Regions from separate parts of the Actinoplanes lobatus genome, predicted to be linked through region 2. Evidence: riboswitches for the same ligand, from Rfam matches in the RefSeq annotation. Region 2 holds a riboswitch; each other region holds the start of a gene.
What was found. A riboswitch is a leader RNA that binds a small molecule or an ion and turns the genes downstream of it on or off. The one in region 2 is predicted to bind cobalamin.

Region 1 (4,010 bases), 7.0 Mb from region 2:
GCCCACCGCCTCGACGCCGTGATGTCGCACTACCCGCCCCAGTTGCTGGAACAGGTCGAGGCGTTCATGGCCGACCTGAACACCGCCATGGACAGCCATCTCACGGAACAGCACGCGGTGACGCCACGATCCCTGCGCACCCCGGATGGACGAACTCCCTGACCGGCTTGCTCCCCGCTGCGTTCAAGCAGGCATCCCAGCTTCACGGCCCGCACTTTGGAAGGCCCGGTTTGGGGTGAGGGTGACCGGGGGCGCTCAGCCCGGATGGTGCGTCGCGGGCGTGCGCGGGCAGCGTGGTCGCGTGGTGCGGCGGTAGGTGTGGTTCGGCGGGGGCTGGGTCGTGCGTACCGGAAAGGGTTCAGAGGGTGAGGTGCATGTGGGTGCTGTGGGGGTCGGGTCGGTAGTCGGCGAACGGTGGGCAGGTTTGGAAGCCGAAGCGCTGGTAGAGGGCGCGGGCGGGGGCGAAGTAGTCGGCGGTGCCGGTTTCGAGGTAGAGGTCGGTGTAGTGGCGGTGGCGGGCTTCGGTGATGAGGTGTTGCAGGAGGGTGGTGGCGACGCCGCGGCGTTGGGCGGTGGTGGCGGTGCGCATGGATTTGATTTCGGCGGTGGTGGGGTCGTGGTGTTTGAGGGCGGCGCAGCCGACGAGGTGGGGGCCGTCGTGGGCGGTCCAGAGGGTGATGTCGGGTGTGCGCAGCCCGCCCAGGTCGAGGGCGTGTTTGCTGTCGGGTGGGCTGGTGGCGCGCATGTCGTCGACGTGTTGTTGCAGGAGGGCGGCGATGTCGGGGGCGGTGAGGTCGTTGATGGTGATGTGCAGGGTCACGGGGTGGATTGTGGCAGGTGCAGGTGCCAGCCGTCGGGGTGGCGGGTGAGGCGGGCGACGGCGAGTGGGGCGATGTCGAGGCGGCGGATGGCGGTTGCCGGGAGGTCTAGGGCGGCGGCGAGTACCGCGCGGATGATCATGGGGTGGGCGACGGCGGTGAGGGTCGGCTCGGTTCGGGTGTGCAGCCAGGTGGTGGCGCGGGTGAGCAGCTGGGTGTGGGATTCGCCGCCGTGGGGTGCCGCTGCCGGGTCGGTGAGCCAGGTGTGCAGGTCGGCCGGGTCGATCTGGTCGAGGGTGTGGCCGGTCCAGGTGCCGTAGCCGGGGTCGGCGAGTGCCGGGTCGATGCCGGGGGTGGCGCCGAGCAGTGCGGCGGTTTCGCGGGCGGCGCGGGAGGGTGCGCTGGTCCAGGGGCCGCCGCCGCCGGGGATGTCAAGGGTGCCGGCGATGGTGCGGCCGGCTTCGTCGAGAGGGTCGTCGCCGCCGAACACGGCCCGGCGCAGGGCGCGGGTGTGTCCGGCGGCGATCAGCCGTAGCCCGGTCACGGAAAAGTGACGGGGGTTTCGGTGCGGTGGGCGAGGCGGGCGAGCAGGCCCGCGAAGCCGAGGCCGAGGGTGGTCCAGAGGATGGTCTGGGTGCCGAGTGAGGTGATCCGGAAGTCCCACAGCAGGGTTGCGGGGAAGTCGGCGGGGACCTCGTCGAAGGTGGGCAGGAGGGTGTAGGCGATGGTGACGACCACCAGGAGGGCGGCGGTGGCGGCGGTGGCGCGGGCCCAGGGGTGGGTTTGGGTGCGGGCCGCGAGGGCGGCGGCCCAGACGGCGGCGAGGCCGAGGGCGAGGGCGGCGAGGTAGGCGGCGGTGCGCTGGTCGATGGTGGCCGGGTCGCCGACGGCGGGTGGGTTGGGTGGGTATTTGAGGTAGGGCACCAGGACGATGCCGGTCCAGGCCGCTGCGGCGAGGCCGAGGGCGGCGGTGGTGTCGCCGGTGGTGTGCAGGCGGCGTCGCAGGACGGTGTAGGCGGTGGCGAGGATGCCGCCGAGTGCGATGCCGTAGAGGCCGGTGGCGAGGAACAGGCCGGGGCCGGACTGGACGTCGCGGGAGACGAGGGCGTCGCCGGCGGGTGTGCCGGCTTCTTCGATGGCGATGGCCGCGTTGATGTGCGGTTCACCGGCGAGGTAGGCGAACGTTCCGGCGAGCAGTCCGGCGATGAGGCCGGCGAGTAGTCCCCTCAGCAGCAGTTGCGGGTAGCTGGGGGTCAGTGGCACGGAACACCGAGCAGGTGGCGTCCGTCGTGCATGAGTTCGTGCAGGTACATGCCGGACTGGGAGAGGGCGCCCTGGTCGAAGGCGACGAGGTAGGCCAGCAGCAGCATGATGCCGGTGAAGCCGGCGGCGGTGGCCAGCAGTGTGGGGGAGACGGTGGGGGTGGTGAGCGCTTGTGCCTTGGGCATGGCGGATCAACCTCCTACGGGATGACGCGTCCCGATCGATGGGGCCTGCGGCGCGTGAGCGTCCTGACTCACCGGCCCCGTGGGGCTGGTTCACAGTGGCGCGACCGCACCGGACTTTCACCGGATTTCCCTCAGCGCACCGCAGATTGGATTTTCAACCTATCGGCCGGGGTGGGCCGGGCACAACCGTCGGGCGGTAGCATCCACGCCGGTCTACGGGGTCGGGGGTGTGTGTCGTGGTGGTGCGGTGGCCGGTGGCGGTGGTGGCCGGGCTGGTGGTGTCGGTGGCGGTGCCGGTTCCGCGGCAGGCGTGGGCGGCGCAGTGCCTGGGTCCGAAGCCGGTGGTGTCGGCGGTGCCGGCGGAGTTGAAGGCGTACGCGCCGGCGCGGTTGGCGGGGTTGGCGACCGGGGCCGGGGTGCGGGTGGCGGTGGTCGATTCCGGTGTCGATGCGCGGCATCCGCAGCTCAAGGGTCATGTGGTGGCGGGCCGGGATTTTCTGCGTAACGAGTTCGCGGGCCGCCGGGACTGTGTGGGGCACGGGACCGGGGTGGCCGGGATCATCGCGGCGGGCGCGGATGCCGGTAGTGGGGTGCAGGGTTTGGCGCCGGGGGTGACGATCGTGCCGGTGCGGGTCAGTGAGCAGCAGGACATCGACGAGACGACGGCGACGGCGTCGGGCGGGAGTTCGCAGACGTTCGCGCAGGGGATTCGGTGGGCGGTGGGGCCGGGTCACGCCCAGGTGATCAACATCTCGCTGGTGATGCCGCAGGAGAGCGAGGCGGTGGAGTCGGCGATCGCGGACGCGGTGGCGGCGGGGGTGATCGTGGTGGCGGCGGCCGGTAACGACGGCCCGGACGCGGGTGTGGTGTATCCGGCGGCGTATCCGGGGGTGATCGGTGTCGGGGCGGTCGGCGCGGACGGGTTGCGGGCGTCGTATTCGCAGGTCGGTGAGCATGTGGATCTGGTGGCGTTCGGGGATGTGACGGTGGCGTCGCCGGTGGCCGGTCATCAGGTGGTGCAGGGGACGAGTTTCGCGACGCCGTTCGTGACGGCGACGGTGGCGCTGTTGAAGCAGCGGTTTCCGCGGGAGAACGCGGCGCAGATAACCCGGCGGTTGTTGCGGTCGGTGGATCCGGCGCCGGGTGGTGCGCGCAGTGACGAGTACGGGTACGGGCTGTTGAATCCGTATCGGGCGCTGTCGGAGGAGGCGGGCCCGGTGGTGGCCGCGGCTCCTCGTGTGGTGGCGGCGCCGCGGCGGGTGGCGGATTCGTCGGAGTGGGTGCGGGCGGGCTGGTTCGCGGCCGGTGGTGCCGGGCTGGCGGTGCTGGCCGGTGTGGTGGCGGTGGTGGTGGGGCGGGGTCGGCGTCGCGGTTGGCGGGCCGGTCATGATCGAATGCCGGGATGATGTGGGACGCGGTCACCGAGGCGATGGGCGGGCTGTATCCGGATGAGCGGCCGTGGCATGTGACGTATCCGGATGAGGGTTACCGGTTGCGGGCGGCGTCGGCGTATCCGGCGGCCGGGCACTGGCATCTGGTCGGGTACGGGCTGGGTGAGCGCTGGGGTTTCGAGTTGACGTTGCGGGTGGCCCGCGGTGTCGAGGAGCAGCCGCCACAGTGGCCGTTCGTGTTGTTGGATCAGGTGGCGGCGTATGTGGCGTCGTTGGACGGTCCGGTGGAGGACGGCCAGTGGATCAACTGGGGTGCTCCGGTGACGGGGTTTCCGCACACGGACGGCCCGGAC
Region 2 (4,010 bases):
CAGCACGTGCAGCCCGTCACGGATCTGCACGTCCTTGACCTCACACAGCCATCCGTCGATGTGCATGATGAAGTCGTCGAACTCCTCGGCCTCCGGCCGGTGCCGCTGGCCGAGGTCGTGGTCCATCTTGGCGGCCTGGATCAGCGTCCAGATCTGCGCCCGGATCGCCGGGAGCTTGGCCGGGTCGAGGGCGGCGATGGTCGCGTGCTCGTCGAGCAGCTGCTCCAGGCGGGCGATGTCCCCGTACGACTCGGCGCGGGCCATCGGCGGGATCAGATGGTCGACCAGCGTGGCGTGTGCCCGGCGCTTCGCCTGCGTACCCTCGCCGGGGTCGTTGACGAGGAACGGGTAGATCAGCGGCAGGTCGCCGAGGGCCGCGTCGGTGCCGTCCGACGCGGACATGCCCACGTTCTTGCCGGGCAGCCACTCCAGGTTGCCGTGCTTGCCGACGTGCACCACCGCGTGCGCGCCGAACTCGTCGGCCACCCACCGGTAGGCGGCCAGGTAGTGGTGGCTCGGCGGCAGGTCGGGGTCGTGGTAGATGGCGACCGGGTTGGCCCCGAACCCGCGCGGAGGCTGGACCATCACCACGATGTTCTCGTCGCGCAGCGCGGCCAGCACGATGTCGCCGTCGTCGACATACAGCTCACCGGGGGCCTGACCCCAGTGCCGCTCGACACTCTCCCGGAAGTCCTCGGGGAGCTGGCCGAACCAGGTCTGGTAGCGAGATGCCGGAATTCGCACCGGGTTTCCGGACAGCTGCTCCTCGGTCAGCCAGTCCGGGTCCTGCCCGCCGGCCGCGATCAACGTGTGGATGAGCCCGTCGCCGTCGTAGGACCCGAAGTCACCGATCCGGTAACCCCGGTCGGCGAGAGCAGCCAGCAGGGCGACCGTCGAGGCCGGCGTGTCCAGACCGACCGCGTTCCCGATCCGGGAATGCTTGGTCGGGTAGGCCGACAGCATCAGCACGATCCTGCGATCGGCCGGCGGGACGTGCCGCAGCCGGGCGTGCGCCACCGCGATCCCGGCCACCCGCGACGCCCGCTCCTCGTCGGCCGCATAGACCGACAGCCCGTCCTCGTCGATCTCCTTGAACGAGAACGGCACCGTGATGATCCGGCCGTCGAACTCCGGGATCGCCACCTGCGTCGCCGCGTCCAGCGGGGTCAGCCCGTCGTCGGCGGCCTCCCAGGCGGCCCGCGAACTCGTCAGGCACAGCCCCTGGAGGATCGGCACGTCCAGGTCGGCGAGCACGCCGACATCCCACGCCTCGTCGTCGCCGCCCGCGCTCGCGGTCGCCGGGCGGGTGCCGCCGGCCGCCAGCACGGTCACCACCAGCGCGTCCGCCTTGCGCAGCTCGGCCAGCAGCTCCGGCGGGGCGGTCCGCAACGAGGCCGTGAAGATCGGCATGGCCCGCGCGCCCTTGGCCTCGATCGCCCGGCAGAGCGTCTCGACGAACGCCGTGTTGCCGGCCATGTGATGCGCCCGGTAATAGAGCACCGCCACGGTCGCCTCGCCGGTGGACTCCGGGCGCGGCAGGAAACCCCACTGTGGGCTCTCCACGGCCGGCGCGAACCCGTTGCCGGTCAGCAGCACCGTGTCGGAGAGGAAGTCGTGCAGCGAGACCAGATTGTCCGCGCCGCCGTGCGCCAGATAGGTGTGCGCCTCGGCGGCCACCCCGGCGGGCACCGTGGACAGCTTCATCAACTCGGCGTCCGGCGCCTGCTCGCCGCCCAGGACCACCACCGGCACGTCGCCCGCGAGCAGCGTGTCCAGCCCCTCCTCCCAGGCCCGGCGGCCGCCCAGGATGCGCACCACGACAAGGTCGGCCCCGTCGAGCAGGCCGGGCAGATCGGTGACCGAAGTGCGGGCCGGGTTGGCCGGGCGCCAGGCCGAACCACTGGCCCGGGCGCTGAGCAGGTCGGTGTCGGACGTCGACAGCAGCAGAAACACGCGCGCTCCCCTCGGGGTCCGCGCCCCGGGTAGTCGGATGTCACGGCGACCGGAGTTCCTGGCTCCCAGGGCTCGAACTCCCTGGTGACAGTGGCGGGACCGCGCCGGAGTCACACCGGCTTCCTCCGCGGCGTCGCCGCTCGTGAGCCATAACTTTTCCGAACCCCGGTGTCCCGCGTCAAGGCGGAACGGCCGCTGTGACGCTGCCGACCCACCGAGAGGCGACGGTGAATTCCTGTCGGGGGTCGGCCGTAGTATCCGGGCCATGTCTCCCGTCCGGACTTCCGACACCGACGCCTGCCCCGGCGCGCTGCGGCTGCACGCCGCCGCCGACGGGTTGCTGGCCCGGGTCCGGCTGCCCGGCGGGCTGCTGACCGGCGCCCGGCTGCGCGCGCTGCGCGCGCTGGCCGAGGAGTTCGGCGACGGCGCCCTGGAGTTGACCTCGCGGGCCAATCTCCAGCTCAGAGGCCTGTCGGCCACCGACGCCCCGGCCTTGGCGACCCGCTTGCGCGCCGCCGGGCTGCTGCCCTCACAGACCCACGACAATGTCCGGAACATCGCGTCGCCGCCACTCCCAGGATCGACGATCCGCGCTCTGATACCGGCCTTGGATCGCGCCATCGTGGACGATCCCGCCCTGGCCGGCCTCCCCGGCAAGTTCCTGTTCGCGCTCGGCCACGTCCCCCTGTCCCCCGACGTCGCCGCCGTCCCGGCCCCCAACCCCGCACCGGCGCCCACCACCCGGCCGGCCCCCACCAACCCCACACCGGCGCCCACCACCCAGCCGCCCACGACCAGCCCCACACCACCGGCGCCCACCACCCACACGGCTGTCGCGGGGCCGGAAGAGCGGGGGCACACCGGTGGCGGGCTGTTCGCGATCCGCTTCGCCGGGCACGACACCGGGCTCCGGGTGGAGGCCGGCCGGGTGGTGCCGGCGCTGATCGCGGCGGCGCACGCGTTCCTCGCCGAGCGGGAGGAGCAGCGGGGCGACGGCCCGGCCGCGTGGCGTTTGCGGGAGTTGACCGACGGCCCGGCGCGTGTGTCGGCCCGGGTGGCCGGCGTCCTCGGGTTGACGCCCGTCGCCGTGCCGGCGGCGGTTCCGGTCGAGGCCACCGGCGCCACCGATCTGGTCGGTGTGGTGGCTCAGGCGGACGGGCTGGCCGCGGTGGGGGCGCTGGTGCCGTTGGGGCGCCTGACCGGCGTACCCCTCAGGGTTTTGGAAGGCGCCGATCAGCTGGTGGTGACCCCCTGGCGTGGGGTGATCGTGGCCGATCTGCCGCCGTCGGCGGCGGTGGAGTGGGCGGACCGTCTGGCCGCGGCCGGGCTCGCGGTGGCCGCGGATTCGCCATGGTCCGGGGTGACCGCCTGCGCCGGGCGGCCAGGTTGCGCGAAATCGCTGGCCGACGTCCGCGCCGACGCCACCGCCACGGCCCGTTTCGTCGACGGCCTGCCGGTCCACTGGGTGGGTTGCGCCCGCGCGTGCGGCAGCCCGTCCGGCCCGCACGTCCGCGTCGAGGCCACCACCGACGGCTACCTGGTCGCCCGCACGGACGGTGACCGAGCCGGCCCCGCCGACCTGCCAGGGATGACCAGCGCGGAGAGTGACCGAACCGGCCCAGCCCGGCCATCGCAAACGACCAGCGCGGAGAGCGGCCGAACAGGCCCAGCCCGGCCATCGCAAACGACCAGCGCGGAGAGCGGCCGAACAGGCCCAGCCCGGCCATCGCAAACGACCGGCGCGGAGAGCGGCCGATCCGGACTCGTCGGCGCATCGGGGATCTCCGGCGCGGAGGGTGACGGATCCGGACTGGTCGGCCCATCGACTGCGGGGGCGGGATCGCCGAGGATCAGCGAGGTCGGCGCGGCCGTGACCGGGTTGGGGGAGATCGTGGCTGTGGCTAGGAGGCCCTGATGGAGTATGTGCGCGACGGTGCGGAGATCTACCGGCGCTCGTTCGCCACCATCCGGGCCGAGGCGGACCTGTCGGGGCTGCCGGAGGACGTGTCGCGGGTGGTGGTCCGGATGATCCACGCCTGCGGGATGGTGGATCTGGT
Region 3 (4,010 bases), 9.1 Mb from region 2:
CCTCGGCCCCGTGGTGACGTGGGCGGACGGCCGCTCCGCCCGGCAGTGCGAGAAGATCGTCGCGGCCGGTCCGGCGAAGCGGCTCCAGGCCCGCACCGGCACCCCGGTCCACCCGATGTCGCCGCTCACGAAGCTGGCCTGGTGGGCCGAGGAGGACCCGGACACGCTGCGCGGCACCCCACGCTGGGGCGGCGTCAAGGAGCTGATCGTCGCGGCGCTGGCCGACGCCCCGTTCCTGGTGGACCTGTCGATCGCCTCCGGCACCGGCCTCTACGACATCCACGCCCGCCGGTGGGACGACGAGGCCCTGTCCATCGCCGGCGTGCGCCCCGGGCAGCTCGCCGAGGTCGTCCCCACCACGTACGCCCTCCGGCTGCGTCCCGAGGTGGCGTCCGCCGCCGGCCTGCCGCCGGACGTACCCCTGATCATCGGCGCCGCCGACGGCCCGCTCGCCAACCTGGGCGTCGGCGCCACCCCGCCCGGTGTCGCAGCGGTCTCCCTCGGCACGAGCGGCGCCCTCCGTACCGTCGTGGACCGCCCCACCGCCGACGCCGCCGGCCGCCTGTTCTGCTACGCCCTCACCGAGGACCGCTGGGTGATCGGCGGAGCGGTCAACAACGCCGGCTCGGTCGTACGCTGGGCCGCCCAGAGCCTCGCGGCCCCCGCCCCCGGAGCCCCTGGTGACCGCGGCGCCGGCGCGTATGACGACCGCGTTCCCGGCACCTCCGGCGGTCCCGGCCGTGCGCCCGGCGTCGCGGGCGAGGGCGCCGACGACCTGGACGCCGCCCTGCTGGCCGAGGCCGCCGAGATCCGGGCCGGCAGCGAGGGCCTGCTCTGCCTGCCCTACCTCCTGGGCGAACGTGCCCCCTGGTGGCGCCCCGGCATGCGCGGCGCCTACCTGGGCCTGCGCCGCGAACACGCCCGCCCGCACCTGGTCCGCGCCGCCGTGGAGGGCGTCTGCCAGCAACTCGCCCTGGTCCGCGACTCGTTCGACGCCGAGGGCTGCCCGGTCACCGAGATCCGCGCCACCGGCGGCGCCGCGGCCTCCCGCCTGTGGGTGTCCGTCCTGGCCTCCGCCCTCGACCTCCCGGTGACGGTCGCCGACGTCCCCGAGGGCACCGCCCTGGGCGCCTGCCTCCTGGCCCGGCACGCCCTCGGCGAACTCCCCGACCTGGACCGCGCCGCCGACCTGGTCCCCACCGCGAACGCCACCCACCCCGACCCGGAGGACGCCGCCCTCTACCGCCGCCTGCGCCCCCTGGTGGAACGCTCCGCCCTGGCCGTCCTCGACGTGGTCGCCGAACTCGACCGCCTGGCCCCCGAGCCTCTCCCCGCCACCGAGAAGGCGGTGAGCCGCTGACCGACCCCGCCCGCGGCTGATTCGACCGCGGCCCGCCCCGTCACGGCACCGTCGCGGTGCCGCTTCGAGACCGCCTGATCGTGGGCGCACGGTGGACGCGGCGTGGGGTCGGGCCGTCGATGCCGGACGGATTGGCGCACACGCGGCGCCGGCCGTGCGGACCGCCTTCGGAGAAGGTGCGCTCGGCGGGTGACGGATCCCGCGTTGACGGGTGCCCGGCCGGTCGGGAAGAGTGACCGGCGAGCGGTTGCGGAGGAACCCGGTGCGATTCCGGGACGGTCCCGCCACTGTGACCGGGGAGCGACCCGCTGACCACACACGCCACGGCACCTGCGCCGGAAGGCGAGCGGGAAACGTCGATCCGGGAGTCAGGAGACTCCGGCCGCTCGCGTCGACCGACGAGCGGGCGTGGACACCCGCCGGAAGGGATCCTGGTGACTACTCCGTACCCGTTCTCGGCCGTGGTGGGTCTCGACGACCTGCGCCTGGCCCTGCTGCTCACCTCGGTGTCACCGGCCGTCGGCGGGGTCCTCGTCCGCGGCGAGAAGGGCACGGCCAAGAGCACCGTCGTCCGCGCCGTGGCCGGCCTGCTGCCACCGGTCACCGTGGTGCCCGGCTGCCGTTTCGCCTGCGATCCCGCCGCCCCGGACCCGGCTTGCCCGGACGGCCCGCACCCCACCCTCCCCGGCCCGGCACGTCCGGACGCCCCGGCGGACGCCACGACCGCGGCCACGGTCCGGCCCGCGTCGCTCGTCGAGTTGCCGGTCGGCGCCACCGAGGACCGGGTGGTCGGCACGCTCGACCTGCAGCGCGCGCTCACCGACGGGGTGAAGGCCTACGACCCGGGCCTGCTCGCCGCCGCCCACCGGGGTGTCCTCTACGTCGACGAGGTGAACCTCCTGCCGGACCACCTGGTGGACCTTCTGCTGGACGCGGCGGCGATGGGCCGGGCACACGTCGAGCGGGACGGGGTGTCGGTCAAGCACGCGGCGAGATTCCTGCTGGTCGGCACGATGAACCCGGAGGAGGGCGAGCCCCGGCCCCAGCTGGTCGACCGGTTCGGCCTGGTCGTCAACGTCGCCGCACCCCGCGACGCCCGTCAGCGCGCCGAGGTGGTGCGCCGCCGCCTCGCCTACGAGGCCGACCCGGACGGTTTCGCGGCGCGCTGGGCCGACGCCGAACGCGACTACGCGGCGCGCATCGCCACCGCCCGCGCCGCTCTTCCGGCGGTGACGCTGCCCGACGCCGAACTCGACCGGATCGCCCGGGTCTGCCTCGCCTACGGCGTGGACGGCATGCGCGCCGACATCGTGGTCGCCCGCTGCGCCGTAGCCCTGGCCGCCTGGCACGGCCGCGACCGGGTCACCGCCGACGACGTCCGGGACGCGGCCCGCCTCGCTCTCCCGCACCGCCGCCGTACCGACCCGCTGGACCCGCCCGGCACCGACGAACAGAAGCTCGACGACGCCCTGGCCGAAGCCGAACGCCAGGCCGAACAGGACCGAGCCGAACAGGAACGCGCCGAACAGGAACGCGCCGAACAGGAACGTGCCGAGCGCGATCAGGCCGACCGCGAACGGGCCGAGCGCGAAGCAGCCGACCGGGAACGAGCCGGCCAGGACGGTCAGAACGGCGGCGGCCCCGACGACGAGCCGGACCCCGACATCGACCCGGACCCGGACGGCGGCGGCCCCGGCGGCGGAGGCCCGCGAAACGACACCCCGCGAGACGGCGGCGGGCCGTCCGGAGCAGGATCACCCCACGGGGGTACGGAGGAGAGCACGCCCCCGTCCAGCAACGACGAGGCGCCGCAACCGGAGAAGGCGGGCGCGACAGCCGCCGCCGGCCAGGCGTTCCGCACCCGCACACTCCGGATCACCGCCCGTGGCGAGGGCGGTCACGCCGGCCGCCGCTCCCCGGCCTTCGCCCGCCGGGGCCGCGTAGTCGGCAGCCGCGTCCCGCAGGGCAAGCTCTCCGGCGCCCCTCACCTCTTCGCCACTCTCCGGGCAGCCCTCGACCGAGCCGCCCTCGACCGAACCGCCCTATCCCCGGATCGGTTTGTGGCGTCCCAGGATCGGGTGCCTCAGGGTCAGGTGGCTCAGGGTCAGGTGGCTCAGGGTCAGGTGGCTCAGGGGCGGGCGGCCTGGGAGCGGCGGGGTGGGATCCGGGTGTCGCCGCGGGATCTGCGGGAGTCGGTGCATGTGGGGCGCGAGGCGAACCTGGTGCTCTTCGTGGTGGACGCGTCCGGGTCGATGGCCGCGCGGAAGCGGATGACGCTGGTCAAGACGGCGGTGCTGTCGCTGTTGCGGGACGCCTACCAGCGGCGGGACCGGATCGGGATGATCACTTTCCGGGGACGGGACGCCGAGGTGGTGCTGCCGCCGACGTCCAGCCATGAGGTCGGCGTGATGCGGCTGGCCGCGCTGCGGACCGGTGGCCGTACCCCGCTCGCGGCGGGGCTCCGTGCCGCGGCCGCGACCATCGCCACCGAGCGCCGCCGCGACCCGCGACGGCGGCCGCTGCTGGTGGTGGTCACCGACGGCCGGGCCACGAGCGGACCCGATCCGGCCCTGCTCGCGCCCGCGCTGGCCGGTGTGGCGACCGTGGTCGTCGACTGCGAGTCCGGCCCGGTCCGGCTGGGCCTGGCCGG
Region 4 (4,010 bases), 1.9 Mb from region 2:
CCGAGGGCTTCGGCGCCCACCGGATCATGGTGAGTGGCCTGGCCGCCGGCTTCGGTGTCGCGGTCGGGATGACCGTGGCCGGTTTGGTGTCCGAGGTCGCTCCGCCCTTGGTCAGCGGCGGCTCCGGCGCCCTGACCGGTACGGTCGTGTACTGCCTGGTCTGGTTCTACGGCCTTCGGTGGCTCAGTCACCGGTCCGGCTGAGGGAGATAACGCATGAAGCCCGCCGTCAAGTACACGCTCGGCCGCCTCGGACTGTTCGTGGCCGCCTTCGCCGTGCTGTTCCTCCTGACGCCGTTGAACGTCCTGGTCTGCGCCATGGTGGCGTTCGTCGCCTCGGCCGCTCTCTCGTTCATCCTGCTGCGCGGGTGGCGTGACGAGATGGCCGAGCAGCTCGGCGAGATGGCGGCCCGCCGCACCGCGGAGAGGGACCGGCTTCGCTCGGCGCTCGCCGGTGACGAGGAGGCGGCCGCCGCGGGGGACCGGGTCGCCGCCGCCGACGTCGTGGAGCACCGCAAGAACTCCTGAGCCGGCATCCGTTTGATGCCGGCCTCTTGACTTCAGGTAAGTCGAGTTATGTAGAGTTTCGGTCATGCCGAGGACACCGCATGCCTCGCCGCAGACCCTGCGGCTCTTCGAGGCGCTGATGAAGGACCCGTCCACCTGGCGTTACGGTTACGACCTGAGCCGCGAGACCGGCCTGGCCTCCGGGACGCTCTACCCGATCCTGATGCGCCTCACCGAGCAGGCGCTGCTGGAGGCCGGCTGGGAGCCCTCCGACCAGCCCGGCCGCCCGCCCCGGCACACCTACCGGCTGACCGGCGACGGGGTGGCGCTGGCCCGGGTCCGGCTGGCCGACGCGGCGGCCAAGGCCGCGGCCCGCCGGGGCACGAGCCTGGCGATCGTGAGGCCGGCATGAGGCGGGTGCTGTACCTGATCCTGAGGACCGCGGTCACGGGCAAGCCGTGGGGTGAAGCGGTGCTGGCCGAGTTCGATCAGACCACCGGGACCTGGGCGGCGCTGCGCTGGACCGCCGGCGGGCTGTGGGTGGCGGCACGGGAGCGGCCGGTCGCCTACGGGGTCGCGCTGGCCGCCGTGCTGCTCGCCGTGACCACGTCGTTCTCCTTCTCGATCTGGTTCGTGCCGAGCAACGCCATGAATCCGACCCTCGCCGTCACGAGCCGCCACCTGGTCGACCGGATCGGCTACCGGGTGACCGGCATCGACCACGGCGACATCGTCGCTCTCCCGATCCCGGACGCGCCCGGACACGAGACCCTGCTCCGGGTCATCGGCCTGCCCGGTGACCGCATCGAGTGCCGGGACGGGCGGGTGCTGCGCGGCGGCACGGCGCTCGACGAGCCGTACCTGTCGTTCGAGTCCCAGGTGGTCGGCACCGAGTGCGCTCCGGTCACCGTCCCGGACGGCGCCGTCTACGTGCTCGGTGACAGTCGCCCGGTGGCCCAGGACTCCCGCCACTGGGGCCTGATCAGCACGGACGATGTGACCGGAAGGCTCGTCATGTGATGCCGTTGAGGTTGCGGGACGGCCGTGGGTTAGCGTTTCAGGGACCGCGCCGCAGCGAAGCCGGTGTGAAACCGGAGCTGTCCCGCAACTGTGATCCCTCTTCGGAGGTCTAGCCAGGTCGCCTGGGCGTCGGTCGCGATTCAGCGCTCCCGGGGAGGGGCGCCTCGCGGGCGGCGGCCAGCGTGGCCCCTGTCGGCGAAGCACCACCTGACCGGCCGACAGGAGGACCGATGAAACGCCTGCTCACCGCTGCCATAGCGGCCACCGCACTGTTCCTCACCGGATGTGCGAGTAACGAACCCGAGCCCGCCACCGCGTCCAGCGCCGCCGCCGGGGCGTACCCGGTCACGGTCGGCGCCGTGACCCTGAACGCTCAGCCCGCGAAGATCGTGTCGCTGAGCCCGACGGCCACCGAGATGCTCTACGCGATCGGCGCCGGGCCGCAGGTCACCGCGGTCGACGACCAGTCCACCTACCCGGCCGACGCACCGAAGACCGACCTGTCCGGTTTCAAGCCGAACGCCGAGGCGATCGCGGCCAAGGACCCGGACCTCGTGGTGCTGTCCAACGACTCCGACGGCATCGTGGCCCAGCTCGGCAAACTGTCGATCCCGGCGTTCGTGTCACCGGCCGCCGCCACCCTCGACGACACCTACCGGGAGATCACCGAACTCGGCGCGCTCACCGGTCACCCGGCCGAGGCGAAGGCGCTGAACGAGCGGATGGCCGCGGACATCGACACGATCGTCAAGTCGGTGCCGGCCCGGAGCAAGCCGCTCAGCTACTACTACGAGCTGGGCCCGGACCTGTACTCGGCCACCTCGAAGACCTTCATCGGCTCGGTCTTCAACCTCTTCGGGATGACCAACGTGGCCGACGCCGCCGACCCGGACGGCAAGCTCGGCGGCTACCCGCAGCTGGCCCAGGAGTCGCTGGTCCAGGCGAACCCGGACACCATCTTCCTGGCCGACACGAAGTGCTGCCAGCAGTCCCCGGAGACGGTGAAGGCGCGGCCCGGCTGGTCGTCGATCGCCGCCGTCGGCAAGGGCCAGATCTACGCCCTCGACGACGACATCGCCTCGCGCTGGGGTCCCCGTACCGTCGATCTGGTCAAGGCCGTCGGAGACGCGGTGAGCAAGGTTCCCCAATGAGCGAGCTTGCGAGCGAATCATCGGCTCAGTCTTGAACTCATGGCGACGCTGGAGCGAAGCGGAGGCGGCGCCATGAGCCGGCGCCGGCCTGCCGGGCTGCGCCCGGTGTGGCTGGCGGCCGGAGTGCTCACGCTGCTGGGAGCGATGGTCCTGGCGCTGGCCTTCGGGTCGGTCCGGCTGCCGCCCGGCGGCGTCGCGGTGGAGATGCTCAATCTCCTTCCGGGGGTACGCCTGGACAGCGGCCTGACCGACCGTGAGATCGCGATCCTCACCCAGCTCCGGCTGCCCCGCGTGGTGCTGGGCGCGCTGGTCGGCTCGATGCTGGCCCTGGCCGGCGCCGCCTACCAGGGTGCCTTCCGCAACCCGCTGGCCGATCCGCACCTGCTCGGGGTGGCGGCCGGCGCCGGTCTCGGGGTGACCGCGGTGATCGTCCTGCGGGCCACCGGCGAGGTCACCGAGCTGCCGATCGGGGCGCCGATGGCGGCGTTCGTGGGCGCGGTCGGCGCGGTGGCCCTCACCTGGCTGCTCGGCGCGGCCGGGGGCCGGGACCGGTCGCCCGCCACCCTGATCCTGGCCGGGGTCGCGGTGTCGGCGTTCCTGTCCGCGGCGCAGACCTACCTGCTGCAACGGAACGTCGAGTCGGTCCGTGAGGTGTTCTCCTGGACGCTCGGCCGGCTGTCCACCGCGGGCTGGCACGACGTGCGGGTGATCCTGCCCTACACGGTGATGACCGCCGCGATCGTGCTGGCCCAGCGCCGCGAGCTGGACGTGCTGACCGTCGGCGACGCCGAGGCGACCAGCCTGGGCCTGCACCCGCAGCGGTCCCGCTACCTGCTGATCATCGCGGCCTCGCTGGGCACCGCCGCCGCGGTCAGCGCCTCCGGGCTGATCGGCTTCGTCGGGATCATCGTGCCGCACACGCTGCGACTGATGACCGGGCCCAGCTACCGGGCGTTGCTGCCGCTGTCGCTGCTGTTCGGGGCGGCCTTCCTGGTCCTCGCCGACCTGGTCGCCCGGACCGCGGGCGGAGACGCGGAGATCCCGATCGGTGTGGTCACGGCGTTCCTCGGCGCGCCCTTCTTCGTGCTGGTGCTGCGGACCAACCGGGCGGTGCCGTCATGAGCGCTATTGAAGTGGAGGGCCTCACGGTACGGCTGGACGGGACCCTCATCGTCGACGGTGTGGACCTGGACGTGGCCGAGGGCGAGTGGGTCACCGTCATCGGGCCGAACGGGGCCGGCAAGTCCACCGCGCTGCGGGCCATCGGCGGGCTGCTGACGTTCGGCGGGACGGTCCGGTGGCACGGCGTCCCGGCCGACCGTCTGTCCCGCCG

Region 1: linked by a shared signal. The riboswitch ahead of BJ964_RS34875 (CbtB domain-containing protein) and the one ahead of cobN (cobaltochelatase subunit CobN) in region 2 are both predicted to bind cobalamin.
Region 3: linked by a shared signal. The riboswitch ahead of BJ964_RS44085 (VWA domain-containing protein) and the one ahead of cobN (cobaltochelatase subunit CobN) in region 2 are both predicted to bind cobalamin.
Region 4: linked by a shared signal. The riboswitch ahead of BJ964_RS11535 (ABC transporter substrate-binding protein) and the one ahead of cobN (cobaltochelatase subunit CobN) in region 2 are both predicted to bind cobalamin.

The regions. Positions count from the first base shown of each region.
Region 1 covers NZ_JACHNC010000001.1:7,622,590-7,626,599, forward strand. Annotated here, with positions in the region: gene BJ964_RS34855 (MarR family winged helix-turn-helix transcriptional regulator) at 1-162, shown strand, start outside; gene BJ964_RS34860 (GNAT family N-acetyltransferase) at 359-820, opposite strand; gene BJ964_RS34865 (histidine phosphatase family protein) at 817-1,362, opposite strand; gene BJ964_RS34870 (CbtA family protein) at 1,359-2,081, opposite strand; gene BJ964_RS34875 (CbtB domain-containing protein) at 2,072-2,266, opposite strand; adenosylcobalamin (AdoCbl) riboswitch at 2,274-2,424, opposite strand; gene BJ964_RS34880 (S8 family serine peptidase) at 2,503-3,672, shown strand; gene BJ964_RS34885 (suppressor of fused domain protein) at 3,669-4,010, shown strand, end outside.
Region 2 covers NZ_JACHNC010000001.1:592,237-596,246, forward strand. Annotated here, with positions in the region: gene cobN (cobaltochelatase subunit CobN) at 1-1,953, opposite strand, end outside; cobalamin riboswitch at 1,987-2,114, opposite strand; gene BJ964_RS02580 (precorrin-3B synthase) at 2,219-3,868, shown strand; gene BJ964_RS02585 (precorrin-8X methylmutase) at 3,868-4,010, shown strand, end outside.
Region 3 covers NZ_JACHNC010000001.1:9,691,668-9,695,677, reverse strand. Annotated here, with positions in the region: gene BJ964_RS44090 (gluconokinase) at 1-1,360, shown strand, start outside; cobalamin riboswitch at 1,613-1,739, shown strand; gene BJ964_RS44085 (VWA domain-containing protein) at 1,795-4,010, shown strand, end outside.
Region 4 covers NZ_JACHNC010000001.1:2,501,670-2,505,679, forward strand. Annotated here, with positions in the region: gene BJ964_RS11515 (hypothetical protein) at 1-203, shown strand, start outside; gene BJ964_RS11520 (DUF4229 domain-containing protein) at 216-527, shown strand; gene BJ964_RS11525 (PadR family transcriptional regulator) at 592-918, shown strand; gene lepB (signal peptidase I) at 915-1,526, shown strand; cobalamin riboswitch at 1,518-1,666, shown strand; gene BJ964_RS11535 (ABC transporter substrate-binding protein) at 1,757-2,677, shown strand; gene BJ964_RS11540 (FecCD family ABC transporter permease) at 2,717-3,799, shown strand; gene BJ964_RS11545 (ABC transporter ATP-binding protein) at 3,796-4,010, shown strand, end outside.